DNA from 4 places in the Psychrobacter sp. AOP30-A2-5 genome. Region 4 is predicted to be linked to each of the others. Evidence: predicted binding sites of a transcription regulator. Region 4 holds the regulator's gene; each other region holds the start of a gene.
The links. The regulator PhoB, encoded in region 4, activates phosphate uptake and scavenging genes when phosphate is short. The targets are predictions, from matches to a motif close to TGTCATNAANCTGTCATAA.
Positions count from the first base shown of each region.

Region 1: the regulator PhoB is predicted to act here: its motif matches at 3,267-3,285, upstream of ACT3S4_RS02165 (porin).
Region 2: the regulator PhoB is predicted to act here: its motif matches at 3,342-3,360, upstream of ACT3S4_RS01280 (inorganic phosphate transporter).
Region 3: the regulator PhoB is predicted to act here: its motif matches at 2,534-2,552, upstream of ACT3S4_RS07455 (DNA translocase FtsK).

Region 1 is NZ_JBQSXK010000001.1:512,588-517,990, reverse strand. It holds gene ACT3S4_RS02170 (malate synthase G) at 491-2,689, shown strand; gene ACT3S4_RS02165 (porin) at 3,423-4,466, shown strand; gene ACT3S4_RS02160 (CTP synthase) at 4,662-5,403, shown strand, end outside.
Region 2 is NZ_JBQSXK010000001.1:308,385-313,787, forward strand. It holds gene ACT3S4_RS01275 (aminotransferase class I/II-fold pyridoxal phosphate-dependent enzyme) at 1-1,592, shown strand, start outside; gene ACT3S4_RS01280 (inorganic phosphate transporter) at 1,702-3,309, opposite strand; gene ACT3S4_RS01285 (ATPase) at 3,917-5,403, opposite strand, start outside.
Region 3 is NZ_JBQSXK010000008.1:1,384-6,786, forward strand. It holds gene ACT3S4_RS07440 (MerR family transcriptional regulator) at 1-96, opposite strand, end outside; gene aat (leucyl/phenylalanyl-tRNA--protein transferase) at 193-1,002, opposite strand; gene trxB (thioredoxin-disulfide reductase) at 1,003-2,025, opposite strand; gene ACT3S4_RS07455 (DNA translocase FtsK) at 2,615-5,403, shown strand, end outside.
Region 4 is NZ_JBQSXK010000022.1:2,214-7,616, reverse strand. It holds gene ACT3S4_RS12415 (M23 family metallopeptidase) at 1-5, shown strand, start outside; gene phoR (phosphate regulon sensor histidine kinase PhoR) at 2-1,105, opposite strand; gene phoB (phosphate regulon transcriptional regulator PhoB) at 1,186-1,890, opposite strand; gene dtd (D-aminoacyl-tRNA deacylase) at 2,047-2,502, opposite strand; gene asd (archaetidylserine decarboxylase) at 2,615-3,451, shown strand; gene ACT3S4_RS12390 (DUF1287 domain-containing protein) at 3,739-4,344, opposite strand; gene ACT3S4_RS12385 (HD domain-containing protein) at 4,460-5,089, opposite strand; gene ACT3S4_RS12380 (isochorismatase family protein) at 5,270-5,403, opposite strand, start outside.

The DNA of each region.
Region 1 (5,403 bases), on a different contig from region 4:
GTCACATAGGTTATCATTATAATACAACCCCAGTATTTATTTAATGAATGATGTTTTCTTGTTTATTTCTTTATTTGATAGTAGGATGATATTTTGCTTAAGCGCTATTTTGCCTTACTATTGATGTGTCGCTATATTGTGTTGTCGCAGTGATGATGCTTGCCAATGTTATGCAGTTGAAGCCGTTTACAGTAGGTGCAAGGCAACCGAGCTCAAATCATACACTGAGCACGTTAAGCAAGGTTGATACCATCATCCGTTATAAATGCTTTGACCATGCTAATGGCTAATGGCTAATGCGGCAAGAATATAGGTTAATAGCATAGCATAAATAGTTAATTCGCTATTCACCACAAGCTTGTATGATATATCAGTAGGTTTGCTTAGTATTTCATCTAAATTTGGAATAGATGTCTAAGACCGACAATGTGTAATCATTGCGGTAGCAACTTCGTATTCACACCCCTCACGAACAGATAAGGATAACAACATGAGCCAGTCTTCTAACGCCAATCGTATTCAAAAAGGCATTCTTGCCATCGACCAGCAATTGTATGACTTTATTGAAAACGAAGTGCTGCCGAAAGTCGGTGTTGATTCAGATAGTTATTGGTCAGGTTTTGAAAAAGTCATTAAGGAGTTTACGCCGCGCAATAAAGCATTGCTTGCAACTCGTGACAAGATTCAAGCGCAGATTGACCAGTGGCATCTGCAACATCCTGCCAAAGACGGCAACATTGATTATCCTGCTTACAAAGCATTCTTACAAGAGATTGGCTATCTGTTGCCAGAAGGCGATGATTTTAAAGTTAGCACAGAAAATGTCGATGATGAGATTGCTCATATTGCAGGGCCGCAGCTAGTCGTACCAGTACGTAATGCGCGCTACGCATTGAACGCAACCAACGCTCGTTGGGGCAGCTTGTATGATGCTTTATATGGTACTGACGTTATCAGTGACGAAAATGGTCAAGAAGCAAAAGGTGGTTACAATCCAACTCGTGGCGCTGCTGTCGTTGCTTATGCCAAACAATTCCTAGATGAAAACTTTGCATTGGCGTCAGGTTCATATAACGACGCGACCGGCTTTAAAGTGGTCGATGGTAAGCTTGAAATTGTCCAAGGTGATAGTAGTACTGAGCTAAAAGATGCCGAAAAATTCGTTGGTTTCGTCGGTGATGCAGAAAGCCCAACGGGTATTTTATTAAAAAACAACGGTTTGCATGCAGAAATTCAAATAGATGCCAACCATCCAGTCGGTAAAGACGATCCTGCTCATATCAAAGATGTGCTACTAGAGTCAGCCATTACGGCGATCCAAGATTGTGAAGACTCAATCGCTGCTGTTGATGCAGAAGAAAAAGTGGAAGTGTATCGCAATTGGCTTGGTCTCATGAATGGTGACTTGCAAGAAACCTTTGAAAAAGGTGGCAAAACCCGCACACGTCAGCAAAATCCAGATCGTGAATACACCACCCCAGATGGTGGCAAGCTTATCCTGCCAGGTCGTTCATTATTGCTGATTCGTAACGTCGGTCACCTCATGCAAAACCCTGCAATATTGGTCGACTTGGGTGATGGTCAAGAACAAATATTTGAAGGCTTGATGGATGGTCTGATTACGCCACTATTAACGCTCAATGACCTTAAAGGTAAAAATGAGCTATCGAATTCACGTAAAGGTTCAATGTATATCGTGAAGCCAAAAATGCATGGCCCTGAAGAAGTCAAAATGGCCAACGATTTATTCAATGCAGTAGAAGATTTATTAGGCTTAGAGCGTAATACCATCAAAATCGGTATCATGGATGAAGAGCGCCGTATGACGGTCAACTTAAAAGAAGCCATCCGCCAAGCGAAAGAGCGTGTCATTTTCATCAACACAGGTTTCTTAGATCGTACTGGTGATGAGATGCATACCAGCATGAATGCAGGCCCATTTGTACCTAAGGGTGAGATGAAGTCACAAGCATGGCAGCCAGCCTACGAGCAGTGGAACGTTGATATCGGTTTAGAGACTGGTTTACAAGGTGTTGCTCAGATTGGTAAAGGCATGTGGGCGAAGCCTGACGAGATGAAAGAGATGATGGACACCAAAGCTGCACATCCTAAGTCTGGAGCCAGTACCGCATGGGTACCATCACCAACAGGGGCAACCTTGCACAGCATGCACTATCATCAAGTGAGTGTTGCTGATGTTCAAGACAGCCTAAAATCACGTGAGCGTGCCAGCTTAGACGACATTTTGACCATTCCTTTAGCAAAAAATACCAATTGGACTGATGAAGAGAAACAGCAAGAGCTAGACAATAATGCTCAGGGCATCTTAGGATATGTTGTGCGTTGGGTAAACCAAGGCGTTGGTTGTTCTAAAGTACCGGATATCAATGATGTGGGTCTAATGGAAGACCGTGCGACTTTACGTATCTCAAGTCAACATATTGCCAACTGGTTGCATCACGATGTCGTGAGCGAGCAGCAAGTGATGGATACGATGAAGCGTATGGCAAAAGTGGTAGATGAGCAAAATGCAGGCGATAGCGACTATCAGACGATGGCAGATAGCTTTGACCACTCTTATGCATTCAAAGCGGCCTGTGACTTAGTGTTTAAAGGTCGAGAGCAGCCGAGTGGCTATACTGAGCCATTATTGCATCAGGCACGCCTTGATCTAAAAGCAGGCTGTTAATATTACGCAGGTTAATATTAAAATATGACATACTTGACATTCTATTATGATACTGTCATGACTAAATGAGGCTTGTTGTTGGCTTTTATACTTAATAAGGAGTCTGTAATAGCCATTGACTAAGGTTATAGTCTGGAAACAAGAGCAGTGAAAACGCCTTTTTTACTGTTCTTGTAGCAATTTTCCGATCTCAATTGTGACTGTCAGTATGTCATAAACCACATTTATTATTTTTTATTAGCCGTACTTGTTAATGAACAAGTACGGCTTTATTTTTGTTAATGAAAAGGTATTCATTACGCTAGTTTCAAGTTCTTGGTAATTATATTAATCAATAATATCTTTATCTATTTGAGCAGATAGGGGTTTTTTTACAATGACCCATATTCTATAGTAGATATGGTGTTCAACAAATACTGGGTTTAAAAAGCAAAAAAAAATGTTGCAAATTATGTCAAAGTTGTTATGCTTGTATTCGAAGTATGAGTTTGGTAACGGATGTTACGCAACGGAGCGATAAAGACCTAAGATTACATGGCAGTTACTTTTTAATCCCAGTTATGTAAGTCATTGTTTTTTTCATCTTACTGTAATAGAACTTCGCCACACTTGTTTCTGACTAATCTCGGTAGCCAGTTACACATTATATCTTTGAGGATTTGTGACGATACCATTATGAGCACCAGCTAATCATAGCTAGCTTATTACTAAAATTGTAAAGTGGAGATACCCCATGAAAAAACTACTTTTAGCTACAGCAGTTGCTGCCTTATCTGTATCTGCAGCCAATGCAGCTCCAACTATCTACGGTAAAGCATTCGTAACTGCCGATTATGTCAATGCTGAAATTGACTACCCAAATGGTGCCGATAATGCAGACAGAGATTCTGACTCAGTACAGATTAACTCAAATTCTTCACGTATCGGTCTAAGAGGCTCTGAAGCCATGACTGCTAACACTGATGTTATCTATCAGTTAGAGTATGGCACACGTGTCGATGGCGATAGCGATGGTTTTAGCAATCGTGATACGTATCTTGGTGTTGTAAACAAGCAGTTTGGTGAGTTCCGTGCTGGTAAAAACCAATCTACTTTAGACAAGATTAACAACGTTGTTGTAAACGATGGTTATTGGGATAACTTAGGTGGTAATAAGCTTGAAGAAGACGAAAACTATGGTGGCCTAAATATGGCTGATAGTAGACGTATCAATAGCTCAGTTATTTGGATGGCTCCAAAGTATAACGGTCTTCCATTACAGCTTTCTGTAATGTACAGTGCTGACGAAAGCTTTGTTGAATCAAGCAAAGATCGCGATAGTGGCTTTGGTGCTGCATTAATGTTTGACCAAGGTACTGGCTTCACTGCTGGTGTTGCTTACGACAAAGACCAAAATATTGCTGGTGATATCATCCGTGGTACAGCGACTGTAGATTTAGGTAAATACATGGCAGCTCCTGTGACTCTAGGTGCTTTGTATCAAGTAGCTGATTTTGACTATGATTATTCTACTAAGAAAGAAAAAGGTCTAGTAGTTAGTGGTGCTTTAGGCCTATCTAACTTTGCTCGCCCAGCAACTGTATATGTTCAGTATAATAAAACTGATAACTTGGATGGCATTAACAACTTTGACTCAGATCAAATCGTTGTTGGTGGTAAATACTTCTATCAAGACAATATGATTGTGCACGCTTATGCTGGTAATAACTCAGCTGATATTGGCAATGCTGATGCTGACGTACTAGCTATCGGTGGTGGTCTAGAATACTTATTCTAATCTAAGCATTAGAATCTGATTATAAAAACTCATCCTTCGGGGTGAGTTTTTTTTGTTATGTCCTATTTGAGTGGGTAGTTCGTTATAATAGCTAAGTACTAAAAATTGAATGTTTCAAAGAGTTTATGCTTTTGCCCTATATTTTTTGACGTATTTTTAGTAAAATCCTTCTTTACCAATTACCGACAGAGTACTATGACCAAGTTTATATTTGTGACCGGTGGGGTAGTGTCCTCACTAGGAAAAGGTATCACCGCAGCCTCTCTTGCAGCGGTCTTAGAAGCCCGTGGCGTGACTGTCACGATGACCAAGATGGATCCGTACATCAACGTCGATCCAGGTACGATGAGCCCATTCCAGCATGGCGAAGTATTCGTCACCGAAGATGGTGCAGAGACTGATTTAGATTTGGGTTACTATGAGCGCTTCTTACGCCATTCAAAAATGAGTAAGAGCAATAACTTTACTAGTGGTCGTATCTATCAAAACGTGCTAAATAAAGAACGTCGTGGTGAATATCTTGGTGGTACAGTACAAGTTATTCCGCATATCACTGATGAAATTAAGAGTAAAATTTTAGCCAGTGGTGAAGGTTATGATATCGCCATTATTGAGATTGGCGGTACCGTTGGTGACATCGAATCGTTACCATTTATGGAAGCCGTCCGCCAAATGCAAGTGGAGCTTGGTCGTAATAGAGCCATGTTGATGCATTTAACGCTAGTTCCTTACATTGCTAGTGCAGGCGAGACCAAAACCAAACCAACGCAGCATTCAGTAAAAGAGCTGCGTTCTATCGGTTTGCAGCCTGATATATTGATTTGCCGCTCTGATCACCACATCTCGCAAGACAACCGTCGCAAAATAGCGCTGTTCACCAATGTGGAAGAGCGTGCGGTTATTATGTGTGAAGATGCGCAAAGTATTTATCAAATAC
Region 2 (5,403 bases), on a different contig from region 4:
GTCGTGATAAAGGGCTGACTGCTGAGCAATTAGCGCAAGCCATGACCGCAGCAGGCGCAAAAGTCAGTCGCGGTGCTATCTCGAATTGGGAGCGTGGCACCAATGGTATTGTGTCATCTAAACTACCAACGCTAGCACACATTTTAGGTTGCAGCGAAGGCTATCTGTTACGCGGTGAACTAAAAAACGACAGTGATAATAATAAAGAGGTGAGTGAAATCACTCATTCTCATAACAAAAATAGTCAAAACATGTCATTTTCTCAAACTGACAAGATACATGACTCCCAAGCCAATCAAACGACTACAACTCCTACTATAGATACAAACTCACAAAACAACCCTATGAGTGGCCACACTATGAACACAATAAAAAAATCGGATAAATTACAAAATGTTTGCTACGACATTCGTGGCCCGCTATTACAAACAGCCAATAAGATGGAAGCAGAAGGCAAACGTATATTAAAGCTGAATGTCGGTAACCCAGCCCCCTTTGGTTTAGAAGCCCCGCATGAGATTTTGCGCGATGTGGCGATGAACCTACCAGACGCGACCGGCTATTCCGACTCGCAAGGGATTTTTTCAGCGCGTAAAGCCGTCCTACAGTACTACCAATCAAAAGGGTTGCTATCGGCAGTTGATGTCCGTGACGTCTATTTGGGCAACGGAGTTTCTGAGCTGATTGTAATGACCATGCAGGCTTTGATGAATGATGGTGACGAAGTGCTTATCCCAATGCCAGACTACCCGCTTTGGACGGCAGCGGCGAATTTAGCTGGCGGCACAGCGGTACATTATCGCTGTAATGAAGACGATAATTGGCATCCTGATATCGAAGATATTAAATCTAAAATCACCTCTAAAACCAAAGGTATCGTGGTGATTAACCCTAATAATCCAACAGGTTCACTTTATAGTGATGAATTACTGAAACAAATTATTGAGGTCGCTAAAGCGCATGATTTAATTATTATGGCCGATGAAATTTATGATCGTATTCTTTATGATGATATGGTACACACCCCAATGAGCACCTTGACTGATGATGTGCTAGTGCTCTCATACAATGGCTTATCTAAATCGCATCGTATCGCGGGATTCCGTGCAGGTTGGATGATGGTGTCTGGCAAAAAGCACCATGCCACTGACTTTATCGAAGGCTTGGACATGTTAGCGTCTATGCGCTTGTGTTCCAACGTCCAAGGTCAGTATGCCATCCAAACGGCAATGGGTGGCTATCAAAGCATGAAAGAGCTCACGTCAGAGCGTGGGCGCTTATATAAGCAGCGTGAAATGGCTGTGTCACGGCTTAATGCGATCAAAGGTATCTCTTGTACCATGCCACAAGGCGCGTTTTATTGCTTTCCAAAGATGGATCCTGATATTTACCCTATCGAAGATGATATGGCATTTATGATGGATTTGCTTGTTGAAGAAAATGTCTTAATGGTGCAAGGAACAGGCTTTAACTGGGATAAGCCCGATCATTTCCGCTTGGTATTTTTGCCAAACCTACATGATTTAGAGGATGCCATGGACCGCTTAGATCGCTTCTTTGCCAAAAAGCGCAAACAATTTGGTACCGAATAAACCTTAATTTGACATAAAAAAAACGCTTATCGGCGTGATGCTGATAAGCGTTTTTTATTTGGAAACGTGCTTATAAATAACGTTAAATAAGACTTAATAAGCGTACATTTTAAAAAACATTGACCAAAATGATATAACTGATTGCAGACATTGCCGCTGCTGCAGGAAGAGTAATGATCCATGCCAAACCGATAGGTTTCATCAACGCCCAATTGGTGTCTCTATTGACAATACCGATGCCAAGTACTGCACCGACCAAGGTATGCGTGCTCGATACGGGCAGACCCATGGTTGACGCGCCCATTACCACTGCAGCCGCAGCCAATTCAGCTGAAAAACCAGAAGCGGGATGCATTTTTGCCAAGTTGGTACCAACCGTTTGAATGACTTCTTTGCCGATGAACCAAAGACCAACGATAAGCGCAACACCAAAGGTCAGCATAACCGCAGGCGGTACAGCGGCTTCAGTTGCAATGCTATTGGTACGGATAACATCCATAATCGCAGCAAAAGGACCGACTGCATTGGCAATATCGTTTGAGCCATGGCTAAAGGCAAAAGCAGAGGCGGTAAAGACTTGCATCCAGCTAAACATAATAAACGTCGCTTTGGTCAAATCTTCTTTATGTTTACCGCGGATACTCTTGGTATAGATAAAGGTCGCAAGCCACACCAGCGCCGCGATCATACCCATGATTAAAAAGCCTTGCAGCGTCGTCATGCCATTATTGACATTCTTTAGACCCTTAAAGATGACCAAAGAGGCCATGACCGCGCCGCCTGCAGCCGCAATGATAGGAACCCATTGCTTCAACGCTTTTAGCGTATCAAGGTTGCTGCGTTCATTTTCAATCTCATAAAGCTGTTTATAGTAGTCAGTCTCTAAATCTTCAACATCGCAATCGTCATCTTTGTAGATTTCTTGATCACGTAACATCGCTGACGTATAAGCCAACTGTTCTGATTCTGTTAAACCGTCCAAAAACTCTTTGTGGTTTTGTTTTAAGGTTTTTTTGTCGCCTTTCAAAGTCGCAATGTGCGCCTCTGTTCTATCATTATATTCAATGATGTTTTTCTTAATCTGTCCATATAATACATAGGACAAAACGCCGCCCAATAGCGGTGATAATACCCAAGAAATCGCGATGGTGCCAATCGTACTCCAATTCACCGTTGATAATGCCATTTCAGTACCACCTAACGTGATACCTAATACAATAGAGCTACCAACAACGCCGCCAATAATAGCGTGCGTGGTCGAAACGGGCAGACCCTTTTTGGTGGCAAATAATAGCCAAAATGCGGCAGCGATGAGCGCTGACAGCATGACATAAATGAATTGGTTGGGCGTTACTGAAAGACCATCTAAATCGACAATGCCGCTTCGAATGGTATCGGTGACTTCACCACCTGCCAGTACGGCTCCGGACACTTCAAATATCGCTGCGATACCCAGCGCTTGCGGGATAGTCAACGTCCCTGCACCTACTGAGGTACCAAAGGAGTTGGCGACATCGTTACCACCAATATTGAATGCCATAAAGACACCAAAAGCGGTGGCCACAATAAATAGCGTCGTCTGTTGACGCATCGTGTAATCTAGACCCCACCACAAAAAGTAGGCGGTCATCGCAATCAGTAAAATGGCAAAAAATAGATTTATTCTCATAGAACCGACTGATTTGACTGGCTCTGTAGAACTGTTGCTAATACCCATACGTTGATACGTCCTGCGTAAGCTGATTGAAATTATAGGCGGTTGATGACATTGCGCGGCTATTAATAATGCTCGTGATAGCTTCTGACATTAATATAACGTATATGAAACGCGCAATATGCTTGCTAAAAACGGTTTTTCTTACTGCTATCTTGGTGCTTTACCCTAGCGCTTACCTTATATTTACTCGTATTTTATTGTACGTAAAGATAGTAAATAAGGTAAAACACATCACTCAATATGTCACAAAGCCGCAAGGAATATTGCCAAATCGTCTGATTACAGCAGCTTGCGGCTTAGAGATGTCGTAGTAATAATTTTGATGCTAATAACTGCTATTGTAAGAACCTTTACCAAACTTATTAACCAGAGTGATTAAAATGTCTGTGTCAAAGGATAAAACACGCTACTCACTCAGTGAGTTTAGTGCACAGCAGGAGCTATTACGCGCCTATTATATTAAATATAAGCGCATAATGCATGATGATATTGCAAGATTTGTAACTGCCAGCATATGTGTTAGAAAACATCCTGCTGTAACGCCGCATTATACTCTCTTTCCCTGAATTTATTTAACGTTAAATATATAATAATGACCAATCGCATATCAGCTGCCACACACCGCTGATAGTTGCTTAATCGCATGATCTAAAACATCCAAACGTGCTTGACGCTTCTCATTGGTCGCGATGACGCACCACGGTGCGTACTCTGTATCGGTACGTGCCAGCATATCCGCCGCAGACTGCACATAATCCGACCATTTATCACGGTTACGCCAGTCATCGTCCGTCAGCTTAAACTGCTTGTGCGGTGTCTCCTGACGTGCCTCAAAACGTTTAAGCTGTTCTTTTTTATCGATAGCCAACCAGTATTTGATAACGATTGTCCCCGCCGCGGCTAAATCCGCCTCAAAACGATTGATTTCATCGTAAGCACGCTGCCATTCCTCATCCGTGGCAAAACCCTCAATGCGCTCAACCAAAACGCGCCCATACCAAGTCCGATCAAAAATGGCAATACGGCTGATACGGTCGGTTTGCTCGTTCGGAAGTTTGGTCCAAAAACGCCATAGATAAGGATGTTGCAGCTCATATAGCATTGGCGCACTGATATTATAAATTTGATACTCGCGTGGGTCGAGCGGCGCCACCAATCTTTTGATCGCGCCACCTTTGCCAGAAGCGTCCATTCCTTCAAAGGCAAAAACGATATGACGCCCTTTGCGCGCACGCAGCAACTGGGCAAGGCGAACTTGTTTTTCTACCAACGCATCACGATAGTCCGACTTATCAATCTCTGCATCATCGATATCTTTTAAAAATTTAGGAATTTTTACAGGTTCAAACTTTGCTGATTTGAGTGCTTGCTGAGCTTGCTTCTTAGCCTTTGATTTATCAGAGATTTTTACTGTATTTTTTTTACTATTCATTAGCGCGGTTTGCATCGCTTGTAGCACTTCATGGCAAAAGTGGTCAGCCGCATCTGACTTGTCATCACCATCAATGATGATCCAATCATCTTGCTGGCGTAGCAGAACGGTAGCCACTTGATTAAAGGTTTCGATAACTTTTTTACTATTCCAGTCAATTTGGTATAAAAACTGCGGATCGGCTTCATCGTCATTCAATCGCGCTTGCAATGTTTCGATATCGACATGAAACCAGCATTTAAGCAGTCGGGTTTGATTGGTAGCTAGGTCTTGTTCGAATGCTTGTAGCTTAATAAGCTGCTGCTGTAAATAGGCTTGCCATTGCGCAGTCGGTAACGCTTTGTCGTTGTCTGACGTTGTCATACGCATGACGTTATAAAGCAAGTCAGCATACCAGTTGCCAAAATAAACCATCACATCGCCATGACGGGGTAATGCCTTGATATGTGCCTGCCAAATCGGCTGATACGCTAAGGGACAATCACCAACGGTTGCCTCAACTTTAAGTAGTCGAGGATCTACCCATTGGCGCAATTGCTTAACAGCTGTGCCCTTGCCTGCCTGCTCCATACCATTGACCAATACCAATAGCCCTGTTGGTTTATTGAGGATTGGCGGCGTCTGTTGCCGCGTTGCTCGTAGAGCATATTGGGCCGTGACCA
Region 3 (5,403 bases), on a different contig from region 4:
CAAGCCCAGTTGGTCATAATGACGAACGGTGTCTTTGGTTGTTTGAGCTTTTGTTGCCAGTGTTCCAATCAGTAAGAACGATGTGTCGGGTGCCATGATAACCTCGTTGGTAGGTAGCAGTTGATAAGGTACGAGTTAATAAAGTAGCGATTAACAAACAGACATAAGCTATCAATCACTTCGTCATCGTATTTATTTTAAGATAAGCTGCCAAGGTTCTATGGTATCAAGTAACGATACGGCGAGTGGTTTATGAGAATTATTTTGCCATTTGGCAGTGCTATTAGCCGTTAAGAGATCTAATTGAGTCAAAAAGTCAGCACGCGGTAGCGTGGTTGCACCCAAGCTCATCAAATGCTCATTTGGTAGCTGACAGTCAACTAGCGCCACATGGCTTTGTTCACATAAGCGCATTAGACCCCAAAATGCGAACTTTGAGGCGTTAGAGGCGATATGAAACATCGATTCGCCAAAGTAAATGCTACCTACTTTTAGACCATAAAGCCCGCCAATGAGTTGCCCTTTATCATTCCAAACTTCAATGCTATGTGCAAATCCTTGTGCATGCAGTTCGGTATAAGCCTCAATCATTTCATCATGAATCCAAGTATGTTCGCCCTCGGGCTGTTCATTATTGAGGCGATCACTGCGCGGTAAACTACAGGCATGAATAACGTTATCAAAAGCTTGATTCAGGGTTAATTGCCAACGCTCGCGGATGGCTTGCTTACGCAGCGACTTGCTTGGCTTATAATTGGTTGGCACCATCACACAGCGCGGTTCAGGGCTCCACCATGCAATTGGCTCATCTTCATTAAACCAAGGAAACAGACCCTGCGCGTAAGCAGAAATCAATGTTTCGGGTGCCAAATCTCCTCCGACAGCGACGATGCCAATGCCGTCAGAATCAACCATCAAAGGGTCAGGAAAGTCATAACGCCCAAGACTTTTTAAGGTCTCAGGCGTGATGTGCTCATTGTTATATTGAGAGAAATTACCCATTTAGGCTTCTTTATCAGCAGTCAATGTTGACGCATAAGTATGGTCAGCGGCTGTGGCTTCGCCAATCGCATCCAAGTATTTTTCAGCATCTAGCGCGGCCATACAGCCCGTACCAGCAGAAGTGATTGCTTGACGATAGACATGATCTGCGACATCACCTGCGGCAAATACACCTTCGATGCTGGTTTGTGTGGCATTGCCGTCTAAGCCGCTTTTGACAATAAGATAGCCGTCTTTCATATCCAGCTGACCTTTAAATAAGTCTGTATTCGGCTTATGACCAATCGCGACAAACATGCCGAACACGTCTAATTGTTTAGTGCTGCCATCAATCATAGATTCGATGATTACGCCATTGACGCCCATGTCATCGCCGACGACTTCTTTGACTTTATGATTCCACTCGATTTTAATATTACCGTTTTTGACCTTTTCAAACAGTTTATCTTGGAGGATTTTTTCGGAGCGTAAGCTATCACGGCGATGCACCAAGGTCACTTCAGCGGCAATGTTAGATAAATATAGGGCTTCTTCAACAGCAGTATTACCACCACCGATGACAGCAACTTTTTGATCTTTATAAAAGAAACCATCACAAGTTGCACACGCTGATACGCCTAGGCCACGGAATTTAGTTTCTGATTCCAGTCCTAAATATTGTGCTGATGCGCCAGTCGAGATAATAAGCGCATCACAAGTGTAGCTACCGTTATTACCCGTCAGCTCAAAAGGTCGCACGTTTAAATTGACTTCATTGATATGGTCATAAACCAATTCAGTACCAAAGCGCTCGGCATGGGCTTTCATACGATCCATCAATGCAGGACCCGTTAAATCATGCGCATCGCCCGGCCAGTTATCGACTTCGGTAGTGGTCGTTAATTGTCCACCGACCTCCATGCCAGTTACCATGACAGGTTTCAGGTTGGCACGTGCTGCATACACAGCCGCTGCATAACCAGCAGGGCCTGAGCCTAGGATAATGAGTTTTTCGTGACGTGGAGCGGTATTGTCAGTTGCCATGAGTTGTTCCTTGCTAAATATAAATGTTAAAAATACGAGTGAGCAATATAATAAAAAACAGTCTTCAAAATTGATGCTAATGGGATTTTCTAATCGCTGCGTGATAATAACATAAGGGCATTGGACGAAAAGTACAAGTTTGCTAAAACAAACACAGGTATGATTACAATCAAAGTATATTTCTCTTGAAATATTATGGTTAGAAACCGCTGGTATTTTATAGGTCTTGTCTAATATGACTGTCCTTGTTCTGGTCGTTATATTTTGCAAGTGACATAGGTTTTTGTTTAAACCGTATGATTTTTATCTAAACCGTATACAGACTGATTTTATTGCACGCTTTCTTTGTAAGACGGTCGCCACTATCCCTATGTATTTGTTATTATAAGAAGTTATGCCAAGTGTGCCAAAGGCAAAAAGAAGGCTGTTGTATATCGCTTTTATAATAGACAATGTTTTCTGTACACTTCGCTAAGTGCGTTTGTATCAGCACTTTATATCAAACCCTTTATCAGCGCTTTATGTCAGCATGATTAGGCTTAGTCATGCATTGGCAACCATTTAGTATTAATAACAAGGCAGATCTTACGTGATATCAGCACCGCTTATTGAGTATTTAAAAAAGGGAATATTTACCCTCCTTGGGTTAATACTGGCCGTTTATCTATTTGTCATTTTGATGACATATACCAGTAACGATCCTAGTTGGTCGCATATCAGTAGCGATATGACCACGATTAATAATGTAGGCGGCGAATCGGGTGCTTGGTTATCTGACTTGCTTTACAGCTTCTTTGGTTTTGGTGCATGGTGGCTGCTGGCGTTTGTGGTTTATGAGTCTATCCTTATTTGGTGGGACAACAAGCCAACGTTTTGGCTGATGCGAGTGGTTGCTTATGTATTTTTATTATTAAGTGCCAGCGCTTTGTTTGCACAATTGGTGGCGTTAGTACAGCAATTGACCAATCCAGGAACGCTAGGGCTGGAAAGCGTGGCTGGTGGCATTATTGGGTTTGAATTACAGGCGCGTTTGGCACAGCTTTTATCGCAGTGGGGGAGTGTGATTTTCTTGACGGCATTCGTCATTATTACCGCAACTTTTGCCTTTAATATTCATTGGCTAGCGATTTATGAGAAGGTTAAGGCGCTATCGTGGCTTGGCTCAGGGGTGAAGCGTCAGGGTAAGATGCACGATAGCGTGTCAACCACGCCAGAAAACATTAATGCCAAGCAAAATAATGAAAACACAGCCAACAGTAACGAGAAAAAAGACGCAGCCGATCACGAGCAGTTACCACTTGAGTTACAAGTTGCTGGCAATGCTCAAGCCGTAGACAACAGTGGTCGGTTCAGCAATGTGTTGTCAGAGTTCTTGGCAACGTCAGGGTTGGCTGAGAGCGTTAAAGCTTCTGTAGTTGCCGCAACACAAGCGGCGATGCCTAATTCAGCTGCTAAATCTAGTCGTGAGAATAGTGAGCCTGTTCCTGTCTCAGTAGAAACACCTAGCAGTACTGTTCAAAATCTTGCGAGTCATACGAATACATCGACGCCGTCAAGTCCTGCCATGACTGCTATCCGTAAAGTTGAGCCAAGCTTTGCTTGGAATGACGCCAATACTGTCGATGACTTGTTAGCCAGCGAACAAATGGCTTATCACGCTAATGATATGAACACTTCTGATTCAGCTGCTACTACTTCTGTATCTGCCGCTACTACTTCTGTATATGCTGATAGCAATACTGAGTCGTTAGAGACAGCGGTGCTAGACTCTACAGCGATATCAGCCGTAGAGATGTCCGAAGCTCAACCAACAGAGAACTTGCCGTCAACAGCTCAGCCATCAATAAATGAGCTGGTATACGGTGAGACGGCTGACGAAACGGATAATGAGCCTAAATCGTTCGAGTTAGAGGATAAAGTGGAGGCCGTTGATATACTTGCCGATGCATGGTTGGCAGAGCATGCGGATGTATCAACACCTACAGCTATGCAGTCTGTAGAAACAGGGCAACCTACAGGAACAGTGCAAGCAGCCAATATGACTGAGCTGCCCAGACAAGCAGCAGTCACCGCGCCTGCGACAGACTCATCTAATAGCGAAATGAACGACTTTACTGATAAATGGTTTGATGAAGAGCCTGAACTGTCAGAGGATTTCGAGACTTCTTCTATATCTAATGAAGCGAGTATCGCCAAAGCAGTAGACGTGGTTGAACCAGTTGCTGATATGACGCCGACCAATACGCCGCCGTCTAATCCTAAACTGCCGCCTACGGTAGAAACCCGCGTCACAGCATCAGCTATTGAACCAATAGTTGTGCCTAAACCAACGGTAAGTTTTGCGGTACCTGAGGGCGATAGTAGCAATCATATCACTGACATGATGCCAGAGGATGACAGCGCTGAGGATGTCAATGCGCCCGTTATGCCAGATATTAGTGATGATGCCGCCTTCAGTCAAAAATCACGCTCGATGCAAACAGCTGCCTATCGCAGTAGCCTAACGCCTATTCCAGAGATTTCTATTTTGGATAAGCCAGACCCTGATCGTAAGCCCAGTTATACCGTCGCCGAGCTTGAGCAATTATCAGAGTTACTAGAGATTAAATTACAAGAGTTTAATGTAAAGGCGAATGTGGTCAACGCCATTCCGGGTCCTGTTGTCACCCGCTTTGAAGTCGAGCTTGCTGCTGGTGTAAAAGCCAGTAAGGTTACCGGTATTTCACGTGATTTGGCGCGCTCGTTATCGATGGCGTCTTTGCGTGTGGTTGAAGTGATTCCGGGTAAGCCGTATATCGGTATCGAAGTACCGAATAAGCAGCGCGAAATGGTACGTTTGATTGAGCTACTGAATACCGAAAAATTCCAAGATCCCAAAGCCCAAATTAGCATGGCGATGGGTAAGGATATCGGTGGCAATGCCATCATTACTGACCTTGCTCGCGCGCCGCATATGTTGGTTGCTGGTACTACAGGTTCGGGTAAATCGGTATTGGTCAACTCGATGCTATTATCGATGCTACTCAAATATACGCCAAATGAGCTGCGTCTCATTTTGATTGATCCAAAGCAGCTTGAGCTTGCCAACTATAATGATATCCCGCATCTATTAACACCAGTCGTCACCGATATGACTGAAGCGGCCAGTGCTTTGTCATGGTGCGTGGCAGAGATGGAACGTCGCTATCAACTGATGAGTTTACTCAAAGTGCGTAAGCTTAATGAGTTTAATAAAAAGGTCATTGCTGCTGAAAAATCGGGCAATCCGATGCTTGATCCTTTATGGCGACCTAATGACAGTGTGAGTATCAGCCAAGCACCGAAGCTAAAAACCTTGCCGATGATTGTCATTGTCGCGGATGAGTTTGCCGATATGAT
Region 4 (5,403 bases):
ATTAGGGTACCGCAGCTGATCTAATGTGGGCAGCTGGAAATACCATACTGAACGTCGAGCCTACCCCTTCTACTGATTCAATTTGTAAGTTAGCCTCATGCTGATATAAAACGTGTTTAACGATTGCCAAACCTAGCCCTGTGCCGCCAGTCGCCCGACTACGACCTTTATCAATACGATAAAAACGCTCCGTCAACCGTGCGATATGCTCAGGTGCAATACCAATACCGTTGTCTTCGACGGCAAATCGGCAACCTTCTGACGTTTTTGTCCAACTAATGGCGATATTACCGCCCTTGGGCGTGTATTTGATGGCATTAATCACCAGATTAGAAAGCGCGCTATTTAGATACATCTCTGAGCCATACAGTCCGTCATAAGTATCTATCTGCAAGTGAATGGTATGCCCATACTCTTGATTGTACGCTTGCGCATCATCATAAACATGGGTCAGCAGCTTGGTCATATCAATATAACTGAGCTCATGGGTTTCTTCGATTTCGATGCGAGATAACAGCAATAAGTCATTCACAATTCTATTCATACGCGCAGTCTGTTGGCTCATCAGCTCAAACCCGCGCTTCCAATGCGGCGGCATATCTGGCTGATCCGAAAAATTTTCTAGATAGCCCATCATGACGGTCAATGGTGTGCGTAACTCATGCGAGACATTCGCCACAAAGTCGCGGCGCATCTCCTCCAAATGATGCAAGCGCGTCACATCATAAATGATAAGCAGCTTCTCATCACCAAAAGGCGTGAGCTCACATTTCAGATAACGCTTGGGCGCGCGCCACGAGACAATGTGCACACCATCCTGAGCACCATCGTTAGGGTTGGTCGTCGCCTGATAATACTGACGAAATTCAGGCGCACTAATAAAGTCAAAAATGCACTTACCTTTATCTGACAACTGTAACAACATTAAATCTTCGGCGGCCTGATTCCACCATTCAAGCCCATCATCGTCATTGAGCAAAACCACCGCATCACGCAATGCACGTAGTGCGCTTCTAATTTTTTTGAGTTGATCCGTTGTATTCTGCTGAGTTGCTAGCAGTGACTTATTTTGTTGGTCGCCTTGAGCCGATATTAGGGTGTTCATCCATCATCCTTATCACTATTCGCCGTTTTTCACTGTGCTGCGATTAACATACTGCTTTTATAGCGAATAAAAACCGTCAGTTAAATTGGTTCAATAAAGCTAGAAAATCGATAGCCTGTCCCACGCACTGTCTGTATCAACGTATCACATTGATGCGGTCGTAATAATGTCCGCAAACGTTTGATATGCACATCAATGGTTCTATCTTCGATATATACATTACCGCCCCATACTTGGTCTAGCAGCTGCGTCCGCGTATAGGCACGCTCTGGATGACTCATAAAAAATGCCAATAATCGATATTCCGTAGGCCCGACATCAACCACTTTACCAGCCGCTGTCACTCGCTGACTTTTGGGATCAAGGCTCAAATTGCCGATTTCGATAGGTTTATCACTATTGAGCGCGTTACTACGCCGCAATACTGCTTTGATTCTGGATATCAACTCACGTGTCGAAAAAGGCTTGGTCATATAATCATCAGCACCAGCATCAAGGCCATGCACCTTGCTGTCCTCTTCACTTTTAGCTGTCAACATAATGACTGGTATCTCAGCGAGTAGCTCATCGTTTTTGAGCAATCGGCAAAAATCAATGCCACTTTTATCACCGGGCAGCATCCAATCTAGCAAAATCAGCGCAGGGCGGTGATCGACCACTTGTTGGTGCGCCTCAGATACATCCGCTGCCTGCAGACTATCAAATCCCGCCATCTCTAGCGTCATGACGATCATTTCACGAATCGCAGGTTCATCTTCAACAATCAAAATTTGCTCATTATACATACGGCATTCTCAGTGTTAGAGGACAACATTTAGCTGACAAAAAAGGCGATAAATGCTCGCCTGCTGCTCCCTATTAAACGGGGTAATTATGACAGTTTAATGACATTCGACTTTTAAGCGGTTCATAAGTCTCGTGACGGCTAATGCTTGGTTTACTCAATTTACTTCTAACAAGAAATTCAATGGCCCATCATTGACGCTCGACACTTGCATATTGGCACCAAATTGACCAGTTGCCACGTTTGGATATTGCGTGTTGGCATAAGCGACCAATTGCGCAAACAACGCTTGCGCCGCATCAGGTGCCATCGCACCACCAAAGTCAGGGCGACGACCCTTGTCTGTTTTTGCCATTAGCGTAAACTGTGATACCAATAACAGTCCGCCACCAACTTGCTGGACATTTTTATCCAGTTTGCCGTACTTGGCAGGATCATCATCATTGTCAAAAATACGATAGGTGAGGATTTTATCCACCATTCGCTGTGCGCTTGTTATGTCGTCATCAGGCCCTAAACCAATATAAGCCAATATGCCTTGCTCAATCGTACCAACACACTGCGCATCGACGGTGACACTAGCATGGCGTACGCGCTGTATAAGTGCTTTCATTTATAGATTCCTTACCAATTATGCCCATACAATAATACGCCGTCCATGATAAAATACGGCCATTCTCTTGCTTATTAATTATTACATTACACCCTATTTTGGTAGCCTCATTATGAATGTATTCACTACTTTACAACAGCTTGTCCCGCAGCAGCAACTGAGTAAAGTTGCTGGGCGCCTAGCCGCTAGCCGCCATCCTTATGTCAAACGCACGTTTATCCGTAGCTTTGCCAAAGCCTACAACGTCAGCTTGGACGAGTATGAGCGCCAAAGTCTCAACGCCTATGAGAGCTTTAATGACTTTTTTACTCGTGAGCTAAAAGAAGACGCGCGCCCTATCGACATGACGCCTCATGGTATCGTCAGTCCTGCCGATGGTATTATCTCGCAGTTGGGTCAAATTGACGACCATAAATTGCTCCAAGCAAAAGGTCACTATTATGACGTTGGTCAACTGCTTGCTGACAGTGAAGATGGCCGCTATTTTGCGGATGGGAGTTTTGCGACGGTTTATCTTGCCCCTAGTAACTATCACCGTGTACATATGCCCTTCGCTGGCACTCTGACCAAAACCCGTTATGTACCGGGTACGCTGTTTTCGGTCAACAATACTACGGCGGCGAACGTGCCAGACTTATTTGCGCGTAATGAACGCTTGGTTTGTCTGTTTGATACAGCATATGGCAAAGCAGCGGTGGTGATGGTTGGGGCGATGATTGTCGCTGGTATCGAAACAGTGGCGACTGGCAAAATTGCCCGCACTGATGATATTCAAGAAGCTGAGCACAATATGAGCTTTGAAAAAGGCGATGAGCTGGGTCGTTTTTATTTAGGCTCAACCGCAATTGTCATTCTACCAAAAGGAGCAAAAGCAGATTGGCAAGACAGTATGAAAGCCGATAGTGTGGTAAAAATGGGACAGCTACTGGGTGTCGCTAACACTCCATAGGCAAGTGATTTAACGACTCAAAAAAGCTCAGTTCAGCATCCTAATCTATGTTGAACTGAGCTTTTTATTATGGGTAATTATCTTATCGCAACATATTAGGGCGTGTCATCAATTAGCACATGAATACATTTAGTGGTCTTAAAATAGCTAAATTTTGCTAAATATCGTCAGAAATTTTGTCAATATGTTCATATTAACGGCAATTTCTTCCTTGTTTATCTACAATTTTTCTCATTTTAAGCCTCACAATCTAATTGATGACACACCCTAGTTAATAATGAAAGTAGTTAATAACGAAAGTGTTTGAGAATAGGATAAGCAAATAAGATGTTTTCTTCTTGCGTACCGCGTCCGATATTGTGAATAATCAGCGGTATACCATCCGCAGCGACTTTATCGGAGACGATACCTGTATGCGGCAAATTACCATTCGGTAATCGCCACGTCACCACATCCCCTGCTTGAAAACTGTCTTTATCAGTCGTCGATAATGTCTTTGCGTGACGCGCAAAAAACACTTCAAGATTGGGCACTCGGCGATGATCGATATTCTTATCGGTTGATTTCAGCCCCCAAGTCTTTGGATAAGCCGACCAATTTGACTTCATATCATGGTTGACTAATTGCTGTAGATCTATATTTTGCAAGCGATAAGCACGGACGATAACATCGGTACAGACGCCAGTTTCTATCGGTACATCACCACGCGGAAAATCCAACTTGCGGTAAGCAGGATCATAGCTGGTGGTAATACCTATCTGTTTTTTTGCATCGTGCGCCAGTTTATCACCATTACTAATAGGTGCGGCGGCCTGCGTTAGTTGCGCCAAAGTTAATAGGCTAACAAAGACGAGCGATTTAGCAAAAACCTTATAAGTGCCAGTGACTCTCATTTAACAATCTCTCTATATAATGTACTTAATCGCTCATTTAGCTAATTCTAAATGCTTTAATAGTTGAAAAAGATGAATATTTGCAAACATGTAAACGGCAAAATGATGGCTTTACTTAAGCATCAACCAACCATCCTTGCTGGGTCGCATAGTCGATATTTTTTGATAGCCAATCATGAATGGGAGGAAAGCTGTCTTTGATAAAAGCAAGTGCCGCAGTCACTTGCGAACGCGTGACGTTAGCATCAATCCACGTTTTTCCATTGGTATTTAAATTAAGTAAAAAAGGCAATAAGCGGTCAACCACTCTGAGCAGCTGGGTTTCTTTACTACTACCCGTCTCCTGCTCTTCCCAAATCTCATTTAAATCCATGATGCCATTGCCACGCTCAGCTTGCAATCGAGCAATACCAGCGCGTTCTTCAATGTGCGCCTCGCTACGACTGTTTGCGAATAAAAACGTATCGCCAGCGTCAATCTCACCCAAGTCATGTACCAACGCCATCTTGAGTAGTTTTTCATGATTGACATCTAGCTCAAACTGTTCAGCGATAGACCAGCACGCCATCGCTAAATGCCATGAGTGTTCGGCAGAGTTTTCTTTGCGTGTGGTATGCGTCACATAACTACGACGATTGATACGTTTAAGCGCATCAAGCTCTAATAAGAAATGAGTGACATGATCTATATCAATGTTTGAGGCAAGCGTTGGGTTGGTTAATAAAAGGGGTTTGGTTGATCGCATAAATTTTCTCTTAATTTTTCTACGAAGATATAGCGCTTCATTTTACCTTTACGCATAAGCAATTATTATACATTTTATGAGCGCTATAAAAGAGCATGCCAACCTATAGCTAATTAACACCACTATAAAAAATAGCGCTTATGTGAGTAAGCGCTATCGGCTCTATTTTGAACAAAAGAACTATTTAATCAAGTTACTAATGGTTTTAAAAGCAGGGTCTTGACTACTACGGCAAAGCTCAAACAGAATGGTTTCAACCGTGGTAATCACGCCACCAGCACGGCGAATACGGCGAATTGCTTGCTTTTTATCAT